2 regions of the Cytobacillus sp. genome follow, and region 2 is predicted to be linked to the other one. Evidence: riboswitches for the same ligand, from Rfam matches in the RefSeq annotation. Region 2 holds a riboswitch; the other holds the start of a gene.
What was found. A riboswitch is a leader RNA that binds a small molecule or an ion and turns the genes downstream of it on or off. The one in region 2 is predicted to bind thiamine pyrophosphate.

Region 1: another riboswitch for thiamine pyrophosphate. It lies ahead of thiC (phosphomethylpyrimidine synthase ThiC); the one in region 2 lies ahead of thiT (energy-coupled thiamine transporter ThiT).

The regions. Positions count from the first base shown of each region.
Region 1 is NZ_CAXQGS010000005.1:20,456-31,948, reverse strand. Features, by position in the region: gene ACEQ1T_RS00665 (DUF3267 domain-containing protein) at 1-373, shown strand, start outside; gene ACEQ1T_RS00660 (bifunctional UDP-sugar hydrolase/5'-nucleotidase) at 732-2,366, opposite strand; gene ACEQ1T_RS00655 (hypothetical protein) at 2,520-2,804, shown strand; TPP riboswitch at 2,993-3,107, shown strand; gene thiC (phosphomethylpyrimidine synthase ThiC) at 3,235-5,019, shown strand; TPP riboswitch at 5,043-5,149, shown strand; gene ACEQ1T_RS00645 (thiamine phosphate synthase) at 5,238-5,846, shown strand; gene thiO (glycine oxidase ThiO) at 5,843-6,985, shown strand; gene thiS (sulfur carrier protein ThiS) at 6,982-7,185, shown strand; gene ACEQ1T_RS00630 (thiazole synthase) at 7,187-7,954, shown strand; gene ACEQ1T_RS00625 (MoeB/ThiF family adenylyltransferase) at 7,951-8,970, shown strand; gene ACEQ1T_RS00620 (VOC family protein) at 9,085-9,588, shown strand; gene ACEQ1T_RS00615 (VOC family protein) at 9,639-10,016, opposite strand; gene ACEQ1T_RS00610 (hypothetical protein) at 10,159-10,518, shown strand; gene ACEQ1T_RS00605 (hypothetical protein) at 10,544-10,675, opposite strand; gene ACEQ1T_RS00600 (hypothetical protein) at 10,916-11,101, shown strand; gene ACEQ1T_RS00595 (hypothetical protein) at 11,138-11,458, shown strand.
Region 2 is NZ_CAXQGS010000052.1:84,896-96,388, reverse strand. Features, by position in the region: gene ltaE (low-specificity L-threonine aldolase) at 1-629, opposite strand, end outside; gene qoxA (cytochrome aa3 quinol oxidase subunit II) at 1,014-2,003, shown strand; gene qoxB (cytochrome aa3 quinol oxidase subunit I) at 1,993-3,969, shown strand; gene qoxC (cytochrome aa3 quinol oxidase subunit III) at 3,959-4,564, shown strand; gene qoxD (cytochrome aa3 quinol oxidase subunit IV) at 4,565-4,870, shown strand; gene ACEQ1T_RS09525 (hypothetical protein) at 4,950-5,189, opposite strand; gene ACEQ1T_RS09520 (hypothetical protein) at 5,312-5,581, opposite strand; gene thiT (energy-coupled thiamine transporter ThiT) at 5,684-6,283, opposite strand; TPP riboswitch at 6,349-6,451, opposite strand; gene ACEQ1T_RS09510 (AAA family ATPase) at 6,718-8,448, shown strand; gene ACEQ1T_RS09505 (ATP-binding protein) at 8,653-9,957, shown strand; gene ACEQ1T_RS09500 (lmo0937 family membrane protein) at 10,087-10,239, opposite strand; gene ACEQ1T_RS09495 (divergent polysaccharide deacetylase family protein) at 10,930-11,493, opposite strand, start outside.

The DNA of each region.
Region 1 (11,493 bases), on a different contig from region 2:
AGCTGGTATGGTTGTTATAGTTGTTTTGCATGAAGCCATCCATCTGGCAGGTTTTCGCTATATTGGCGGTGTTCCATGGAGCGAAATGTCCTGGGGAGTCAATTTGAAATTGGGTGTGGCTTATGCTCATGCCAAACAGCCAGTGACTGTTCAGCAAATGAAAAAGGTTTTAATGCTGCCATTCATTCCGACTGGCTTGTTGCCCCTTGTTCTTGGAATTGTACTGAATATGCCCGGATTATCGATATTAGGGGCGATATTGACTGTTGGATGTTTTGGAGATCTTGTTTTGTATAAAAAGCTCTTAAAATTTTCAAATGATGCTCTAGTCATTGACCATCCGACTAAACCGCAATTTACAGTTTATGAATAGGCTGCAATTCCATATGTTTAAGAACTTTTATGTTTGTTGTCCCAGCCAGTAAATATTTGGGTGAAAAAAAAAGCAACCAGGGCCGCCAGTGATGATATGAGGAGGTTTCTCATTGAATCCAGTCCATAAAGCCGGATCCCTATCAATTTGGATGTATTTGTACACAATCTCCAGTTTTCAAAAACAATGGCTGTTTTATGGAAAAATGGAAAAAAGACGCCGAACAGCATGAGAAAATAAATATACTTTTTCATTATCCTATTCCTTTCTTTCTGATCCTAATAGAAGAATATGATGTCCGTCCTGCTATTAGTATTAAATGGACAAGAAAAAAGGACAGTCACGGGGCTGTCCTTTTTCAGTCTATTATCTTAATGCGTCCATCAATCGCGGAGCTGAATGGCTGTGCTAAATTCTGTATATAGTCAACTAGTGCATCTATATCACTTGGACCGGTCACTCTGTTTGTCCCTTTTCGGAATACTGTAAAATTGTCTCCTCCATCAGCGAGATAAGTATTTACAGCGACCGAATAGTTTTTGCTCGGATCAAGTAATGTTCCGTCAGACAGATATATATCATTTATTTTTTCACCTCTAGGCTTGCTGTCATCCCAAGTATAAGTGAGTCCAGAGATCTGAAGAATTCTTGTTGTATTTGGCTTCCATTGCTGTTTGAGGACATCACGAATTTGGCTGCCTGTCAGGTTCATTTTGACCAGTTGATTGCTGAAGGGAAGGACGACAAATAAGTTTCCCCAAGTAACACGGCCGGCGTCAATGTCTGCCCGGATTCCTCCTGGATTGATGAAAGCCAAATCTGTGTTCATCGCTGTCCGCTGGGAATTGGCAATAAGATTGCCCAGGGCTGATTCACCGCTTCTGTTTTGTTCGGCTGTGATTGAGATTGCGGCAGTGCCGATATATCTGTTCACAGTGGATTCTACTTTTCTTTCATAGCGCTCGATCATCCTGGTTATGTCGCTTGCGGGCTGGATATTCTCTTGAAAAACATTTACAATTTCAGCGTGCTTGCGGACAATATCCTTTGTCTGGGGATCTATTTCTATATCTACATCAGAAAAGGCAGTGCCATATGAGTAGGCCTGTACAAGAAGCTTTCCATCCACCACACTGTTCAGATAGTCATGACTATGGCCTCCGAACATAATATCCACTTCGTCATCCACCTGATGGGCTAACTCTATTAACTGGCCTCTGGCATGCTCCCCATTGAGTTTTGATTTTCCAGGGACATGCGCCAGTACCACAATGGCTCTTACTCCTTGTTTTTTAAGTTCTCGGGTATACTTGTTGATGGCTTCAGCTTCATCGATAAAGATCAGTTCTTTCATACTGTCAGGTGCTGAAAGAGCCGGTGTTTCTTTCATGATGACTCCGATAAATCCAATTGGGATTCCGCTGACGTTTACTATTTTATATGGAGGAAGGAAGGGCTTGCCTGACTTTTGGCTGATTACATTGGACGCAATCCATGGGAATTGGGATCCGGAATAATCTTTTGCTGCTGAAGGGCTGCTGCCACTTAGCAGGCGAAGCAGTTCTTCAGATCCCCGGTCAAATTCATGATTGCCGATAGTGCCAATATCAAACCCCATCTTATTCAAAAATTCAATAGTCGGTTCATCCCGCAGGAGAGCGGATACTGGCGGACTGGCTCCAATCATGTCTCCAGCATGAAGCATAATGGTGTTTTCATTTTCAGAAGCACGCTGCCGCAAATAGGCAGCGAGGTAATCTGCGCGTCCTGCTGGTCTGCCGTTAACCTGCCGAGTGACATTCAGCTGTCCATGGAAATCATTAATGCCCAGCAATTGAATTTGCTTGTATGGTGCTTCTGTACGTTCTTCAACATGGCCGTGATATTCTTCAGAAAGACCCTGCTGATCCCATTGTTCTTTTTCTGCAGGCTGTCCGCCGTATAGAGGCATTCCCAGAAAGCTAAATAATATAAGGGAGAAAAGTATTTTCATAATTCATCCTCCAGTAATTGTGGCAGGGATAGTATTTGCAGATACTAGGGATTTAATCGGGTGATGGGCTATTAGAGATCAGAAAAGTTTGGCCTCCTGCCAAAAGGGTTAGGTCTTAAAGAAACATAATACTGCAAAAGGAGATGACAATACATGAATTATAAGAAGCTATGGCTATCAGTTCCATTGAGTGCAGGATTATTGTTGGCAGGATGCGGAACGGATGAACAGGATCCGCCTCCGGAAACGGAAGATGTGGAATTGGAAGATAATCAGATGGAAGAAAACAATAATGAAGATAGTGAAATGCAGGATCCTGGCACATCAGAAGAATCTGATATGGAGGAGCCCGGCATGAATGAAGAATCACCGCAAAATGAAGAGAGTATGGATCAAAGTGATATGGATATGAATGATGAGGAATCTGACGGGAACTAACCTTCATTAAATTACTTAAAACGGCTGCCGCTGGCAGGCGTTTTTGATGTTCATTCACAAGTAAAAAGCCTGAATTAAGGAAAACGAGTTTAGGAGCAAAATAAAGACAACATTTTTTATCTGGCAGAATTCTGAAAAAATTCCTTTCCTTTGTTACCGCAATTCTGTATACTAAAATTGAATTTAATAGCAATAACTAGGGGTGCCCAATAGCTTGGGCTGAGAAAGAAACGCGCTAAGGTTTCTTGACTCTTTGGACCTTATCTGGATCATACCAGCGTGGGGAAGTTAGAATGTGCAAAAGTTTCTTTGTGCAAAGACATCTGCGGTTAAGCCGGTCCATCTTTATGTGGACCGGCTTTTTTACATATATGGCACTTCCTTGGTTCCAGGTCTCGTCCTTACATTTTTAATAAGGGAGAGATGATTAATGACTGCAAGTTCTTTAAATCATGAGAGTATTTCTATTATGTCAAGCTTTACTGGCAGCAAAAAAGTATATGTGAAGGGTTCCAGGGCTGATATAAAGGTTCCGGTGCGAGAGATAGAATTAAGCCCCACTGCCGGAACGTTTGGTGAAGAGGTCAATGAGCCGGTTCGTGTATATGATACGAGCGGACCATATACGGATCCTCAATATACTGCAGATCTAAAGAAAGGGCTTCCCGCTCTGAGAAGCCGGTGGATTCAGGAACGAGCGGATGTAGAAGAATATGATGGGCGGAAAGTAAAGCCCGAGGACAATGGCTACCTCAATGAAGGTGATCCGCGTGCCAATCATAAAGTCTTTCCTGGCTTAAACCGCAAGCCATTGATAGCGAAAAAAGGGAAGAATGTCACCCAGCTTCACTATGCCAAAAAGGGGATCATTACCCCGGAGATGGAGTTTATAGCTATTCGGGAAAATATGGAACCGGAATTTGTGCGGTCTGAAGTAGCAAGAGGGCGGGCGATAATTCCTTCCAATATCAATCATCCTGAGACAGAGCCAATGATTATCGGAAGAAATTTTCATGTAAAAATTAATGCGAATATTGGAAACTCGGCTGTTTCATCCTCAATTGAAGAAGAGGTAGAGAAAATGACCTGGGCTACCCGATGGGGAGCGGATACAATTATGGATCTGTCTACAGGCAAAAATATTCATACTACACGCGAATGGATTATCAGAAACTCTGCCGTTCCGGTCGGTACTGTTCCCATTTATCAGGCCCTTGAAAAGGTTAATGGCATTGCCGAGGATCTTACGTGGGAAGTATACAGGGATACCCTAATCGAACAAGCAGAGCAGGGGGTTGACTATTTTACCATTCATGCAGGTGTCCTTTTGAGGTATGTGCCGCTGTCGGCAAAACGCTTGACCGGAATTGTGTCGAGAGGCGGATCCATTATGGCTCAATGGTGCCTGCATCATCATAAAGAGAACTTTTTATATACGCACTTTGAAGAAATTTGCGAGATCATGAAAGCTTATGATGTGGCCTTCTCCCTGGGGGATGGACTGAGGCCGGGATCGATTGCAGATGCAAATGACGAGGCTCAATTTGCAGAGCTCGAAACACTTGGAGAGCTGACGAAAATTGCCTGGGAACATGATGTCCAGGTAATGGTCGAGGGACCTGGCCATGTTCCAATGCATTTAATCAAAGAGAATATGGATAAACAATTGGAAATCTGTAAAGAAGCACCATTCTACACACTCGGACCCCTTACGACTGATATAGCTCCGGGCTATGACCATATTACCTCTGCAATCGGGGCTGCCATGATAGGCTGGTATGGTACGGCAATGCTTTGCTATGTTACACCTAAAGAACATTTGGGTTTGCCAAATAGAAACGATGTGCGCGAGGGTGTCATCACGTATAAAATTGCCGCTCATGCTGCAGATCTGGCAAAGGGACATCCTGGAGCGCAAAAAAGGGATGATGCCCTGTCAAAAGCCCGTTTTGAATTTCGCTGGAGAGATCAATTTAATCTTTCTTTGGATCCTGAGCGTGCTTTGGAATTTCATGATGAAACACTGCCGGCTGAAGGTGCAAAAACAGCTCATTTTTGTTCCATGTGCGGGCCAAAGTTTTGCAGTATGAGAATTTCTCAGGATATCCGGAATTATGCAAAAGAACATCAGCTTGAAACAAATGAAGCGATAAAGAAGGGACTGGAAGAAAAAGCTGAGGAATTTAATAAGGCCGGGGGAAATATATATCAGTAGTCTTTTTATAGTTTAATAGAAATTAAATCCGCTGGGGGTGCCTGTTTGCAGGCTGAGATTAAAGCAAAAGCTTTAAGACCCTTGGAACCTGATCTGGCATGCCAGCGTAGGGAAGTGGAGTATCGGGTCTGAATTCCAAGGCCCCATACCGCCGCTTTCTATTTAGAAGGTGGTTTTTTATTTGCACAAAATCTAAAAATAGCACGGGAGCATCCGCAATGAAAAAACAGCTGCATGTTATATCAGATGGAAAGCTTTCTCTAGAGGCCTTTGCTGAAATAGCAGGTGAAGTGGAACCCTTTGCAGATAAGTTCCACTTGAGGGAAAAACATCGAACCGCAAGGGAGCTATATGAAGGAATTGAGCTGCTTTGTAATGAGGGAGTCCCCATTCATAAAATTGTTATAAATGATCGGGTGGATGTTGCATGGACATGTAAGGCAGGTGTACATCTTGCTTTTCACAGCCTTCCAGTCCATGTTGTCAAAATGCATTTTCCAGATATGCCCATCGGATGTTCCGTACATTCTCTTGAAGAAGCAGAAGAGGCTGCAAAACAGGGAGCTGGTTATATCCTGTTTGGACACATATTTGAAACCGATTCTAAGAAGGGAGCTCCGCCAAGGGGCACTGGGTCACTGGAGGCTCTCAAAAAGGCAGTAGAAATTCCGGTATTGGCAATTGGAGGCATTAAACCAGAAAAAGTCCCAGAGGTTTTGGAGGCGGGGGCAGATGGCATTGCTGTAATGTCAGGGATTTTGCAGGCAAAGGACCCTGCAGAGGCAGCAAAGCTCTTTTTAAATAAGTTAGATGAGGAGGGGAAATGATGAGGAAAATATTTGACGCCGTTATAGTTGGCGGCGGCATTAACGGTAGCTCCATTGCTTTTCAACTGGCTAAAAGAGGGTATAAAGTGGCCGTTTTGGATAAGGGGAAAATAGCCGGCAAGGCTTCCGGAGCGGCAGCTGGAATTTTAGGAGCCCAAACGGAACTGACAGAAGACGGCCCGCTATTCCAGCTGGCATGCAAAAGCCGCTCCATGTATCAGAGCCTGATTCCTGAACTGGAAGATTTATCTCAAGTGCATATTGGCTATCAAAATAAGGGTGTATATAAAGTGGCGGCTAATAAAGAAGAGGAGCTGGCATTAAAAAGCTTGATAGAAAGCCAGCAAAAAGCGGGTGAGCAGGCCGAATGGTTTTCGATCGATGACCTGATCAAACGTGAACCATTCGTATCAAATAAATTGAGGGGGGCCATGTATATACCGAATGACGGACAAGTACAGGCATATGAATTGTCCCTTGCCTTTGCAAAAGCTTCAATAGCCCTCGGCGCAGAAATATATGAGTATACACATGTATCAGATTTTATTTTAAAAGATAAAAAGGTTAATGGAGTCAGAACCAGCCTGGGAGAACTTCTGACAGATTCCGTTATTGTTGCTTCCGGGGTCTGGAGCAGGGAGCTTCTTGAAAGAACGGGCCTTTCGCTGCCCATTATTCCGGTTAAAGGCGAGTGCTTCTCGGTCAAGGTTGAAAAACCGCTTGTACAGGGGACGATCTTTTCACATGGATGCTATATCGTTCCAAAGCAATCCGGGAGGCTGGTAGTTGGAGCGACGGTTAAGGTAAATTCATTTGATGAGAAGGTGACCTTTGAGGGAATATCCTTGCTGATGGAAAAGGCTCAAAACCTGGTTCCTGTCATCGCGAATGCGGAATGGGAAGGCGCCTGGACAGGAATTCGTCCGCAATCGGCTGATGGGCAGCCTTTTTTGGGACAACATCCAGCATGTGAAGGGTTATACATTGCAGCTGGGCATTTTCGGAATGGGATCCTCCTTGCCCCGGCAACAGGAGAACTGATGGCAGACATCATGGAAGGCAAAACGGAGCAGCCTAATCCATTTGAGCTGTCCCGCCTTGAATGTTTAGTCCATTCGTCAAAAGGGGTGCTTTTATGAATATTGTCATTAACGGAGATGCTATTGTGCTGCCGGAAACAGTTAATTCTGTTTCACGCCTGCTCGAGCACTTTCATTTGGAGCAAAAGGTAGTCATTGTCGAGCTAAACCAGAACATTTTGGATAATTCCACACATGCTGAAACCATACTGACAGACGGGGATCGAATCGAAATTGTACACTTTGTAGGAGGCGGATGATTTGTTGAAAATTGGACCCTATGAATTTAATTCACGGCTGCTGCTCGGAACAGGAAAATATCCAAGCTTTGATGTGCAAAGGGAAGCTGTAGAAGCTTCGGAAGCAGAGGTGCTTACGTTTGCAGTACGCCGTATGAACATTTTTGAAGCGAACCAGCCCAACTTTTTGGAAAAGCTGGATTTAAAGAAATATAAATTACTCCCAAATACGGCAGGAGCAAGTACAGCTGAGGAGGCTGTTCGAATAGCAAGGCTATCCAAAGCTTCCGGGCTCTGCGACATGATTAAGGTTGAGGTTATTGGATGCAGCAAAACACTTCTTCCCGATCCAATAGAAACAATAAAAGCAGCGGAGATTCTATTAGACGAGGGATTTATTGTTCTTCCTTATACCTCTGATGATGTCGTCCTTGCCCGAAAACTAGAAGAAATAGGCTGCCATGCGGTCATGCCATGTGCTTCGCCAATTGGTTCAGGGCAGGGAATCATTAATCCTATTAATCTTCAATTTATTACAGAGCAGGCTGCTGTTCCGATTATTGTGGATGCTGGAATTGGGAGCCCGGCAGATGCGGCATTGGCAATGGAGCTGGGAGCAGATGGTGTGTTATTAAATACGGCTGTCTCCTCTGCCGATGATCCTGTTAAAATGGCAAAAGCAATGAAACTCGCCATTGAAGCAGGAAGGCTGGGCTATGAAGCTGGCCGGATGCCCCAAAAGCGTTATTCATCAGCAAGCAGCCCGGCGGAAGGAATGGTTTTTAGTTGAATCAGCGATACTCCCGCCAGATATTATTTCCTGCGATTGGCAAAGAAGGACAGAAAAAGCTGAGGGAAAAACACGCTTTGATTGTAGGGGCTGGTGCATTAGGGGCTGCAAATGCAGAAACCCTCACAAGGGCAGGCATCGGCAAATTAACCATTGCCGATCGGGATTATGTGGAGTGGAGCAACCTGCAGCGCCAGCAGCTTTATAGTGAAGAAGACGTTGTTCGTAAAGCTCCAAAAGCGATAGCAGCGGCTAAACGCCTGAAAGCCATCAATTCAGAGGTTCAAGTTATTGCCCGTATAATGGATGTAGGAGTACAGGAGATTGAAGAGCTGATTGAGGGTGTTGATTTAATCATTGACTCAACAGATAATTTTGACATTCGCTTTCTTATCAATGATATAACTCAAAAGCACCGGATTCCCTGGATATATGGAGGGTGTGTGGGGAGCTATGGTTTAAGCTATACCATCTTGCCTGGGGTGTCACCGTGCCTGAATTGCCTGATGGACAAATTGCCATTGGGAGGTGCCACTTGCGATACGGGAGGTGTTATTCAGCCGGCTATTCAAATGGTTGCGGCTTACCAGTCTGCTGAAGCATTAAAGATATTGGCAGAAGACTTGGAATCCTTACGCGGGACACTTGTTTCTTTTGATGTATGGAAAAATCATTTTAGTTCTGTTAATGTTACTTCCTTAAAGAATCCGCAGTGCTTATCGTGTGGGACTAATCCAGTTTATCCCTTCCTGGACTACAGAAATCAGACAAAAACAGCACTGCTTTGCGGGAGGGATACTGTTCAAATCAGGCCTTCAGCCCTTCAGGACATGGATGTTGCTTTTTTGGAAAAATCCCTGGTCTCTCAAGGAATCATGGTAGAGAGCAATCCTTATTTGCTCTCATTTTCGATCGATGAGGCAAGAGTGGTTGTATTTAAGGATGGAAGAGTGCTGGTGCATGGGGTAAGAGACATTCTCCAGGCAAAGAACCTGTATCATCGTTTCCTGGGATAATGAGTTTTGCCTGTCGCTAAGTGTGACAGGATTTATTGACTAATAAGCATTAAATATCAAACTCAAAATTAGGCTAAAATGAAGATGAAGAGCATCTAAACAGGAGTTGATATCATGAAAAATAAAATCCAAAAAATCACACCAAACTTATGGTTCAATACAGAAGCTGAAGAGGCAGCAAACTTTTATACTTCGATTTTTAAGGACTCAGCTATCAGCAAGATTACCCGCTATGGGAATGAAAGGCACGAACTTAGCGACATGCCAGAGGGAAAGGTTATGACTGTAAAATTTCAGCTGGAAGGGCAGGAGTTTACTGCCCTGAATGGCGGACCAAAATTTAAGTTTAATGAGGCAATTTCATTTATTGTTAATTGCGAGAATCAAGAAGAAATAGACTATTATTGGGAAAAGCTCTCTGAAGGCGGGGATGAGAAGGCACAGGCATGCGGCTGGCTGAAGGATCAGTTTGGCGTATCCTGGCAAATCGTACCTGCAGAGTTAAGCGAAATGATCAGCAGCCATGATTCTGAAAAAACCGAGCGAGTAATGAAGGCATTGCTCCAAATGGAGAAAAAGATTGATTTGAATACTTTGAAGAAAGCATTTGAAGGCTAAGAGAAAAAAGACCTGTCCACTCAGCATTTGAAGGACAGGTCTTCTTGGAATTATTTATCCTCTCTTAATAAATAGTTATTTCCATCCTGGTCTTTAAACGTAAACATGGTTCCAAAAGGCATTTTTAGCATATCCTCAACTTCCACGCCATTTTGTTTCATTTGTTCATAAGCAGCTTCAATATCAGATGTGCTGAAAAGGATGGATGGGTGGGCAACTGCAGATGGATTTTGCTGTTCCATGGCTGCCTTTGAATAGAGAACTAAAGTTGTAAATTCATCATTGCTTGGACCAACTTCAATCCAGGCAGCATTTTGTCCCATAGGCTGTTCGAACTTTAGAACAAACCCCATTTTATTCAGCCAGAACTCTTTTGCCTGTTCCTGGTCCTCAACGTATACTGTGATTTTTCCGATTTTATTGATCATATTAAGTTCTCCTTTGATTTCATTCTTATAAAAAGGATTTTATCAGTCCATGGCGGCAAAAACAATTTCAGTATTGGAAAGGTTCGCGTGAATTCACTCCTAATTGGAGATAATTACTGTAACCATTGAGAGGAGAGGGGTTATGTACATAGAATCCATACGGTTCACCGATTCTCCTGTCCATCATCAATTTCCGACATTATATGAGAATTTGGGTCTTCCCGAGGTTTCTTCCTTTATTGAGCAAAAATATGAATTTGATTTCACTGCAGGAAAAACAAAAAGAACTGGGCATGGAAGCATTCGAATGTATAAGCAATATGGAGAGCTTAAGGTGATAATCTCTGAAAAAATGACCGGATTCGGACCAAAAAGGCTTGAAAAGCTGGAGAGTCTGCTTATGGAGGAGGTTAAAGAACGATTTATCAGCAATATTGAAGCCGAAACTAAAACACGAAAAGTGTACCACATGCATTTTGGCCGTAATGACAGGGGTAAATAGGGACAGTTTAACTGTCCCATATGGCTTACTTGGTGTTGTCTCTTTGGGCTTTTAAAGCGATTCTTTCAAGACCATTTTCTCTGTCATCCGCATATTCTGTTTCTTTTGGAAGTGCATTATTCTTATGATCTGATTGGCTTTTCTTTTTCTTTGCCATGATTTTCACCTCCTTTATAGTGATTAAGGCATCTGCGTTTTTAGTTTGCATTCTTTTTATTAGGCTATGCCTTAAGTTTTTGAACCCCCAAAAATTCAATCAAACGTTTGATTGAAAGGTATGCCAGCTCATCTTGCGCTGTACTGAAGTGCGAATTAATAGGATTTTTTCTATATGATGAAACCTCCATGATTACCTTTCGTATTTAAATAGTACAGCGTAATCATGGAGGTTTTCTTTTTGAAAATGATGTGGTTAATCACTGGAATAGTTCTTATTTTGGCAGCAGCAGCTTTGGCCCTATTCATGTATCTAAAGGGGAAAAACAGCGGTGATCCTGAGTCAGTCATCGGGTATGTGCAGGAACACAGGCATACAGACAATATGGCCTTGGTTATTCGGCATAATGATGAAGAGTGGGTTTAATATCAATGAGCTACTGCTGGTGATTATGCAGAGCTGATGAGCCTATTAAACAGGAAAAACTATTTTTCCAAGGAAATCCATTCTTATCTTGACCCGGTTATGGAGCAACTGCTGAAAAATCCCCGCAACCGGGAGTGGCTTCAGCATGCAGGGCAAAAGGGAGAATCAACAGCCTTTGTTTTTACCATCAGCATGTATGCAACCGATAAAGAGGGCAATCGTACAGAAATGGCTTTCCTTGCAAATGATCTGAGCAATGCGCAGTTTAAGGAGCTTTCAAGGAATATGAACAGTTTTCAGCTTCAATTTCTGACAAACAGCGAATTCCGGAACTCTGTAAGGGAGGAGCTGAATTAAGAGTTCGAAAAAGCATTCGCTGTTAATGGCGAATG
Region 2 (11,493 bases):
GCAAGAATGGAACCAACTGGAGCTCCGAGCCCCTTTGAGAGACATACTTGCACTGTGTCGCAGTGTTCAGCCAAGTCAGAAGCCGGCAGATTTAAGGCTGCGGCTGCATTAAACAGTCTTGCCCCATCAATATGTAATGGAATATTATTCCTTTTTGCAATGCTGTATATTTCTTTCATATTATCAATAGGTATTACGGCACCGCCAGCTCTATTGTGAGTATTTTCCAGACAAATCAATCCAGTTTCCGGATAATGCTGATCTTCTCCCCTAATGGCATACTCCACTTCTGATGGATTCATTGCACCTCGTGTCCCATTTAGCGTCCTTGTCTGGACTCCGGCAAAAGCTGAAGAAGCACCGCTTTCATAATAAAAAATATGGCTTTCTGCTTCAAGAATGATTTCATTGCCCGGTCGGCAGTGTGTTAAGATGGCAATCTGGTTTCCCTGAGTGCCGCTCGTTACAAACAGAGCTGCCTCCTTACCAAGCACCTCAGCAGCGGTCTCTTCCAACTTATTGATTGATGGATCCTCTCCGTATACGTCATCCCCAACTGCTGCTTCATAAGCAGCTTTCCTCATTTCTTCAGTTGGCTTTGTAACTGTATCACTTCTTAAATCAATCATACCCTCACCCTGTCCTTCTCTATTTTTAGTCCATGTTACTGTACTATTCAGTATTTTTCAACAAAGAGAGTAATTAGGGTGTCGCAATAAAGTTCAAAATTTGTTCAAAAGTTGTTTTGATGGCCAAAACCCTGCAATAATGCTATTTGTGCAAAATTATCAGCCACTCTAACACCTTACATTTATTTCCTTCTCACTTTTGTCACAACTTTTCATATTTGCTTATGTTAATATCATTTACACAGTGATAACTAAGTTAAATAAAGGTTTTAAGGATGTTTATGTTTATCAGCTATATATTTTTTTGGCATCTTTGTGAAAACCCGCACATTATTTGTGAATTATTTAACAATAGTTTTTGTCAAAAAGGAGATGAAACATCAGATGAAGAAAATGCTGCTCTCTTTAACAGCTCTATTGCCCTTAATGGTTCTCAGCGGCTGTAATATGGTTGTATTTGAACCTCAGGGCCCCGTTGCAAGAAGCATAACCGAATTAATTAACTGGTCCCTGATCTGGATGCTTCTTGTCGTTGCAGTTGTATTTGGATTATTCGGCTACATTGTCTGGAAATACAGGGAACGACCTGAAAATAAAGATTATGAACCCCCGGAGGAGCATGGCAGTACACTCCTTGAAATTATCTGGACCGGGATTCCGATATTAATTGTCATTGCCCTGACAATCCCGACAGTAAAAACTCTTTATGCTCTGGAAGAAACACCAAAGGGCTATGAAGAAAAAGAACCTATTACAATACATGTAACATCTGCAGACTGGAAATGGATCTTCAGCTATCCTGAAGAAGGCATTGAGACAGTGAACTATGTAAATATACCGGAAGATACGCCAGTTCTCTTTAAGATGACATCTGCAAGCACCATGCAATCTTTCTGGGTGCCAGCTCTTGGCGGACAAAAGTATACCATGCCAAAAATGGAAACAGAATTGTATCTTGTTGCAGACAGCCCTGGATCTTATGAAGGCCAGAACACGAACTTTAACGGCCGTGGATATGCGGATATGAAATTTGAAGTGCTTGCACAAACCCAGGAAGATTTTGACCAATGGGTTGACGACGTTAAGGATACAGCTCCCAAGCTAACGGAAGATGAGTATGAAGGGCTGCTGAAGCCTACTCATTTAGGAAGACTGACATATTCCAATACTCATTTAGAATGGGTCAATCATGCTGATCCAAATTCGAAGGCTTATACAAATCCTGAGCTCTACAGAGGGCATGGATATCAAGGTAAAACCTTCGAAGAAGATGACAATTATAAAAATGAGAATCCAAACGTAATCGAAGGTCATGGCGAAGAAGAAAGCCATGATAGTCAAGAAAACCATGGAGGTGACCATCATGGGCATTAAATGGGATGAGTTTTTTATTACTGGGGACCCCCTTATACTAGGTTCACAGATTGCTATATTGTTAACGATGATTGGTGCAGTCGCTGGCATCACTTACTTAAAAAAGTGGAAATACCTTTGGACAGAATGGCTGACTACAGTTGATCATAAAAAAATCGGTATCATGTATATCATCTCCGCAGTATTGATGTTTTTCCGCGGCGGAATGGACGGCTTGCTGATGAAAGCTCAGACAGCGAGACCTGAAATGGAGTTTTTGAATTCCCAGCACTATAATGAAATCTTTACAACACACGGCGTTATTATGATTCTTTTCATGGCTATGCCGTTCTTAATTGGTTTAATGAACGTTGTCATTCCGCTGCAGATCGGTGCGCGTGACGTTGCTTTTCCACAGCTGAATGCTCTAAGCTTCTGGCTGTTTTTCAGCGGAGCTATGCTATTTAATATTTCCTTCGTAATCGGAGGATCGCCTGATGCAGGCTGGACATCTTACTTCCCTCTTGCAGGCAAGGAATTCAGCCCGGGAATCGGCAACAACTTTTACGCAGTCGCACTGCAAATTGCTGGTATCGGTACTCTAATGACAGGTATAAACTTTATCGTCACGATTTTGAAAATGAGAACAAAAGGCATGACACTGATGAAAATGCCGATGTTCACATGGACTACCTTTGTAACATCCATTCTGATTGTGGCTGCTTTCCCAATTTTCACAGTTGCATTGGCGTTGATGACATTCGACCGTCTGTATGGAACACACTTCTTTACAGTGTCAGGCGGAGGAATGGATATGCTTTGGGCTAACCTGTTTTGGCTATGGGGACATCCTGAGGTTTACATTGTTGCCCTTCCTGCTTTCGGGATTTTCTCAGAAGTTATTGCAACATTCTCAAGAAAATCTTTGTTTGGATATAAATCAATGGTATTTTCCATCCTTGGAATTGCCCTTTTAAGTATGGTTGTATGGGTTCACCATTTCTACACAATGGGATCAGGCCCTGCAGTTAACTCTTTCTTCTCCATCACGACGATGGCGATAGCCATACCGACCGGAGTTAAGATGTTCAACTGGCTGTTTACGATGCGTAAAGGCCGCATAAAAATTACTTCCGCCATGCTTTGGGCACTGGCATTCGTCCCATGCTTTGTTATAGGCGGGGTTACAGGTGTAATGCTTGCAATGGGTGCAGCGGATTATCAGTATCACAATACATTATTCCTTGTTGCCCACTTCCACTATGTATTAATTCCAGGTGTAGTATTTGCCGTATTTGCAGGTCTGTACTACTGGTGGCCAAAAATGTTCGGTTTCATGCTGAATGAAAAAATCGGAAAATGGCATTTCTGGCTCTTTGTTATTGGTTTTAACGTAACATTCATGCCTATGTTCTTCCTTGGATTAAACGGAGCTGTGAGACGTGCATACACATACTCTGCGGAATCAGGATTTGCACCACTCTTCATGCTATCGGCAATTGGTTCGATCATTCTGGCAGCAGGGTTCGCGGTATTCTGCTACAACATTTACTGGAGCATCCGCTATGCTGACAGAAACATCTCAAGCGACCCATGGGATGCAAGAACATTGGAATGGTCTACTGCTTCACCAGTTCAATTCTATAACTTTGCAAAGCTGCCGGAGGTTAAATCCCTTGATCCTTTCTGGCACATGAAGAAAAAGAATGAAGGCTTAACGTTATATGACAGTGAAATTGAAGAGATTCATATGCCAAGCAATTCCTGGCTTCCGATTTATATGGGTGTCATCTTCGGCATCGCAGGCTTCCTCCTTGTATTTGAATGGCACATTGCTGCAGCTGTAGCTGCCATCGGCATTTTTGCTGGTTTGATCATCCGTTCATTCGATTACAATGAAGGCTTCCATGTTAAAAAAGATGAAATTCACAGAATTGAAAATGCCTGGAGAAAAACAGAAGGAGAGGTGCATGATCATGTCAGCTAAAGTGGATACTTCCTTGCCCCTTGAATATCAAACTGAACAGGATCGGATGAATATTCTTGGCTTCTGGGTTTTCCTTGGCGCTGAAATCGTTCTATTTGCCACTCTGTTTGGAGTATATGGTGTATTATATGAACGCTTTGCAGGAGGTCCAACACATAAAGACATTTTTGTGATCAAGGATGTCATGATTCAGACAGTCCTCCTTTTGACAAGCAGCTTTACAATGGGCATCGCCATTTTTGAAATGCGCCGGCATAACCTGAAAGGGCTAATTACCTGGCTGGTGATTACCCTTGCTCTTGGCGCAGGATTCCTATTCATGGAGATTAATGAATTTATCCATTATGCCCATGAAGGCGCAACGATGCAGACAAGTGCGTTCCTTTCCAGCTTATTTGTCTTGCTGGGTACACACGGAGCCCACGTTACATTGGGTATTGGCTGGGCAACTATGGTCATTATCCAGCTTTTAAAAAGAGGCCTTACCCCTACTACAGCAAGAAAAACATTTATTATCGGCCTTTACTGGCACTTCCTTGATGTAGTCTGGATCTTTATTTTCACATTCGTGTATTTGAAAGGACTGGTGGCTTAAATGGAACATCATCAATCAAAAAGCTTCCCGATAAGCCATGTCATTGGATTTGTTGTTTCCCTTGTGCTGACATTTGCAGCAGCAGGTATTGCCTTAAAAACGAACCTCTCTTTTAAAGTTATCATGTGGATCATCGGCTCACTGGCTGTCATTCAGGCAGGCATGCAGCTTTTCATGTTCATGCACTTAAGAGAAGGCGAAGACGGCAAAACGAACTTGGTAAATATGATTTATGCCGTATTTATGGTTATCGTTATTGTAGTGGGTTCAATTTGGGTTCTGACTTCTGGGCACGCTGCTCATTAATTAAAGATAAGCAGAAGCGCCATGTCCAACCGATGAACCAAATAATACAAAAAACCGGTCTCCCTATTGGAGGCCGGTTTTATTTGTATTGTCTGATTCCCTTGCTTCCCTTTGTCATTTCTTCCATTACATTGATAAAAAATCCAAATCCAAAAATTAGCATGGATGATACCATAATGCTTAAGCCGATTGATAAAACATACTCACCCGTGATACCGCTTACAAAAAAGCTGGAAATAAAGACAATTAATCCTAAAAGTATACCTGCTGCTGTAACATTCCTAAAAAAGTGAAGAACCTTTTGCTGTTTTAATGTCATGTTTTTCATCCCCTTTTATTTAATATTCTAACTATGTTCACAAATTTGTCAAACTTTTTGTCACAAATTTGTCAAATTTAATTTGGCAAGAAAAAAAGCCTTGCAAGATGCAAAGCGATTTTCTACTGATATAGTTTTTTAATGTTCTCCAAATCTTTCTTTAAACTGCATATTTCCTGCCTGGTCAGCATTAACGGCATTTGATCGTACAGTGTAATAATTTGTCCTCCCTCATCTTCCTCATGGATGGATAAATAGTTATACAAATTTTCACATTGATTTTTGTTGAGAATCGACTGGGTAGTGAAACTTTTAACCTTTTGGATCTCAAAGGCACTGGTTTCTGCATCAAAGACACCTGTTATGATGTTACCCTGCAATGTGTTTGACAAACAATCACTCCCCTTTTTGAGTAATATACCCATTTTTCATAAGGAGTTTCCTAAGATATGAAAAAAACCTCTTTGAAATATATTCAAAGAGGCAGATTATAATCAGGAAGCATGTTTTTGCGATTGAATAATTTCATCTGATTTTCTCATGATTAATCTAGGTGCCGAAGAAATAATTAATGCTGCTAAAATGGAACAAAGAATAGCAGCACCAAGCATTGTTGCGCCATTTGCCATGAAGGAGAATAATACAGGCGACATCCCTTCTGGCGCATAGCTTCCAAAGAAAAATACACCTGCTATGAAATGCCAGAAATACCTGGCAAGGCTTCCGGCAAACACAGCTAAAACTATCCAGCCCAATGCTTTGTTCTTGTTTCCCCTGTGCAGCTGACTTTGAATTGGCCGGAAAAACAAACCGGCAAAACCAATACAGGCAAATGCGACAAAGTACTCAATAAATGCCTGAAGCGGAGTGGCGATCCAGGCATCTCCCATGGAAATCTGCAAAATTCCCCATAAGAGGCCTGCGATGAAGCTTACCTTAAAACCCCACCTGAAAGCCAAAATAAAGATCGGAATCATCGCGGCGGAAATGGAAATAGACGGTGACAGCTTGATTGATGGCAGAAAATCCAGAATGATGGCAAATGCTGCAAAAAATGAAGCTTCAATCATCGCAGTTAAGCTTAATTTTTTCATAAAAAAATCCCCCTTTAATCGTTGACGATACCCCAAGGGAGAACAAGCAGGCAGAAAATCTCCTTCCGCCTTTTATTCCACATTCCTGCGCTAGCATTATCTAACAGGTTCAAAGGGTCAGAACAGCGAACTGTTCACTCTCAGCAAAATGCTCCCCTTGTGGCACGTTATTGAATTATCCGATTTTAGTATATATGAAATGAAACATTGTGAAAAGGATTCTTTGAAAAAACTTTTTTAATTTATATGCCAGGTTTTCACCCTGCTTGTCACATTTTTTTCACATATTTATGCCATCTGATAGCTGTTGTAGCACACTTTCTTATAAACTATACTATTTTTCCATAATTTACAACGTTTAAAAAAAGTAAAACCCTGTTATTAACAATACTATTTCCTTATAATGTAGGTATGTTCAATGAGGAGGGAAATAGTTGAAATCACGTCTAAAGAAGCCTTCGACGATTGTTTCTATTGCATTGGTGATCACGGTGATTTTGGCGGCGGTTATTTGGACCGTACAAGCAGGAAATAAGGATGTGACAGTTCCGTTTTCTTCTGTGGAAAAAATTATTGCCTCCCAGGATGGAAAGACTGTTGCAGTACAGGAATACAAAAATGGGAAACTGCTGATCACAGCCCCTGATGGCGAGTACATCTCCCATGTGCCTCCCAACAGTGAGATGGTTGATAAATTAGTAGAAACCTATAATATACAATATACGTTCGCAACCACAGGACCTTATACCCCTTGGATTCTGGGCGGTGTAGTCCTTTTGTTTATAGCCATTGGCATTTACCTGTTTAAGTCAGGAAAAGGCGGAATGGGTGCTACAAATACCATGAAACAAAGTGTATCTAAGCCAAAGGCCCTTCCTTCCATTTCACTGGAAGATGTTGGCGGAATTCAGGAAGAAATGAAAGAGGAAATCATGCAGACTCTTTCTATATTAAAAGAACCTGAGCGCTCTCTGAAAATGGGGATTAAGCCGCCGAAGGGAATTCTATTATACGGGCCTCCTGGAACAGGAAAAACATTGCTGGCTCAGGCAATCGCTAAAGAACTTGGAGCCACTTTTTTCTCAACCAGCGGTTCCGGTTTTAATGAGTTGTTCGTTGGTGTGGGAGCTTCCCGAGTAAGAAACCTTTTCCAAAATGCAAGAAAGCATTCTCCTGCCGTCGTCTTCATTGACGAAGTAGATGCATTGGCAGGCAGAAGAAAGCAGCATGGCGGAGAAGAAAGCGAAAAGACGTTAACTGAGCTGCTAGTCCAGCTGGACGGCGGCCATTCCAATGATGGAATACTATTTATTGCAGCGACAAACAGGAAGGATATGCTTGATGAAGCATTCCTCCGTCCGGGACGGATTGACTTCTCCTTCAATGTCCCTCTTCCTGATACAAAGGGCCGAAGAGAGATTATCAATATTCACACAAAAAATAGATTACTGGCTGAGGATGTCATGACAACACTTGGTGATTTAGCAGAAAGCACCTCTGGATTCTCAGGTGCAGATCTTCATTCCCTTTTTGAAACGGCAAGCCGCAGAGCTGTCCGTAACGGCCAGGAAATTATCTCAAAAGAAGATTTGGATTATGCGCTTGACCGGACCATTCTGGGAACAACCACCCGGGCATTGCAGGATCACGGTACAAAGCAGCGGGTTGCCATACACGAAGCTGGCCATGCATTAGTGGCTGCTTTAACAAAACCCGGATCCGTCCGCAAAGCAACCATCATTCCGCGCGGCGAAGCACTTGGGTATGTAGCACCAATACAAAAAGAACTTCACTTATCGACAACAAGTGAATTGCTTGATCAGGTTGCCATGATTCTCGCAGGCGGTGTATCAGAACGAATGATTCTTGGCGAGCACAGCATTGGAGTAAGCGGTGATGTTAAACAAGCCAAGCACATCATTGAGCAAATGGTTGATACCGGTTTACTTGATAACGGCTTTGAGCTTACCTTTAACAAAGGTCAAAAAGAAGCAAAAATGCAGGATCTTTTCCAGAAAGCACTGGAAAGATGCGAATTGATCATTGCAAATCATCACCCTCAATTTGAAACACTGGTAGAGGCCCTTCTTGAAAAAGAAACTCTGGAAGGCAGTGAAGTCCAGAAGATTGTTGGAGAATTGAAGTCTGAAATGGTAATAGCATGATGAGAAACCGGCCCCCCTGCAGGCCGGTTTTTATATTGGAAATGCAGTTCATTAGTAAATATTCAAAAATTAATCCATAATAATGTTATGTAAACAAATGGTTATCTCCTATAGAGTCAGAATAAATAAATGTTCCCATATAAAGGATTCTTCCTCTCTTTTGTTTAATTACTAATATACCTGCATGTTGGAGGGATGGTTCTTTTGTATGATTTTACAGCTGACTTGATTTTTCACTTTCTAATTATGATAATGATTCCTTTTATCCATAAAATCTCTTCACATCGGGGGGATGGCTGGAAGACTTCTGCCCCGCTTTTATCTGTTCTTTTTTTAGCGCTTTTCCTGACTATGACTTTTCCGGTGGAAATTGCAAGCGGTCAGTTTTTTGACTTGAAATTTATTCCTGTTTTTGTCGCCTATTTTTACATTAAGCCTCTTGCAGGCTTCCTGGTTATTTTAGTATTGATTACTTTTAAGGGCTTTTTTTCACCAGGAGATATTTCGATTGCGCTAGTAAATTACGCAATTATGTCTGTGCTCTTTTTCTATGCTTCAAAATTCTATAAAAAATGTACATTTAAACAAAAACTCAGTATAGCTGTTTTATTTTATCTTCCCATTACGGTAACCAGGTATGTTATTTTCCTCCAAAAGGATATTAAAGAAGACGCTGTATACTTGCTATTGTTTTCAGCAGTTTCTATTGTGACTCTTTCTATGATCATCTATTTAATTGAAATGAATCTGCTTCAGGAAATGATGATGCAAAAACTGAGAGATGCGGAAAAAATCAATGCGATCAGTCAGCTGGCTGCGTCCGTCGCCCATGAAATTAGAAACCCAATGACTACTGTAAGAGGTTTTCTGCAAATGCTTAAAAATGAAAAAAACCTGACTGCAGATCAAAAGTCCTTTATTAAAGTTTCTTTGGAGGAACTGGACAGAACCAATCATATTATTAGTGATTTCCTCTCACTTGCACGCCCGGAAACTCCTGTTGTCAGTCAAGTTTCTCTTTCCGGAGTATTATTGGAAGTGGCTGATTTTATGCGGCCATATGGACTGATGACAAAGGTTGAAATAAGGACAAGTATTTTTGAAGGCATTTTTATCATTGGTAACCCAAATGAAATTAAGCAATTATTTATAAACTTAATGAAAAATAGTATAGAAGCAATGCCTGATGGCGGTATTCTAGAGGTTTCAGCATTCAAAAGAAATACTACAGCCGATATACTAATTAAAGATGAAGGTGTCGGAATGTCAAAAGAAAAACTCCAAATGCTCGGTCAGCCCTATTACTCAACAAAAACGAAAGGAACCGGCTTAGGATTAATGATATCTTTTGACATCATCAATCGTTTGAAAGGAAAATATGCAATAGAAAGTACACAAAATATAGGAACCTGCTTTACTATTTCGCTGCCTCTATATTACTCGTCCGAAGTGATCCGGCAGACTTCATTCCAGAACAGGTCTGAAAGTCAGCGTATAAATGAGAGTTAACTCAAAATGACTGAATGGGAATCCTGCCGAAAATTAATGCTCGACAGCACAGGTAGGTGATGAATCAAAACATTAACTTAAAAATAAACCACAGAAAAAAGCCTCCAAAAAACTGAAGGCTTTTTTCATTTATCCCCTGCCGGATGCACGGCCTCTTATAAAGTTTACAACAATGATGATCGCTGCTATTACAAGCAGTATATGAATGATGCCTCCCGCTATTTTAAATATTAATCCGAGTATCCATAATACAAGCAGAATACCTGCTATAGTCCAAAGCATGCAATTCACTCCTTCCTGTTGATTTATTATTTACATACCCCTTACAATCGGGACTAATTCATGAGTAATTGAAAAACACAAAAAAACATTGCCCCACTTTTTACAGTTCTGACAATGTTATATTTTGCAAAGAATGGATACTTCTATTCAGAAAGTATTTCATGTTCCAGCACTTTTGCAGCAAGATCATACAAAACCTTCCTGTATTCAAGGAAGTTTTGCTGCATCCTTTTTGCATCACTGCATATACTATATTCACGGTCGCCCACCTCTTCTAACATCGCTTCGTTGCGGGACTAACCAGACCGGAATGTGGGCGGCCACCTTTTAGGATTTAAACCGTATTTCACCATTACACCGTTTTATTACACACCATGAACAAAGCTGCAAACCACACCAGGCTTGCAGCTTTTATTAATAGGATGGAACAGTGTGAATCACTCTGTGGAAAGATTGCATCTATCTCCAGCGCCTAGCCCCTCGGGTCATAAGCCAAATCACTCCAGAAATTAGGACAAGGAACGCTTCGTCAACGGATACATCGCCCGACCAAAGCTTGCTTTGGAAGGTTTCCTGCGTGATTCGTCATATGCCTGTCGGACTTGCACAGGATGTGCTGGCTTCAACGTTCGCCACAGGACGTGGCGGTTTTTAGTGGAAGTTCATCTGATCAGGAGCTTAAGCTTTAGTTCAAGGTCCTTCGTCAATAAGTTCATAGCCTGGAATCAGTTCTGACAGCGGCACTATTTCTGCTTTCTTTTTATAAACAGGTATATACTCTTTAAGCACATTTACCATCTTTGTTCCTGTGATGCCAACATGGCCGATTGCGATGATGCGTTCATTTTTCACCAGTTTTTCAGCGAGTCTGTCTGCCTGTTTTGTGATATGGGCAGTAGTGTAGATATCATCAAAGAAAATATTGTTTTCAACATATGGTACACCCAATTCATTCGCCAGTTTCCCGACTACACTTTTGCCGGTTGTTTTGCTGTCGAGATAAAATAATCCGTGTTCTTTGCATACTTCCAGGACAATTCTCATGACCCGCTCATTTTCAGTGGCTCTTGAACCCATATGGTGATTCATCCCGACCGCATGAGGCACCTCTTTAATGGCACTCTCCACCCTGCGGCGGATTTCTTCATCGGTTAAATCTGTTGTGATGGCCCCCGGCCCAAGCCAGCTCCTCTTTCCTCTTTTCGGCTCCATCGGCATATGAACGATCACTTCATGCCCATTTTTGCTTGCCAG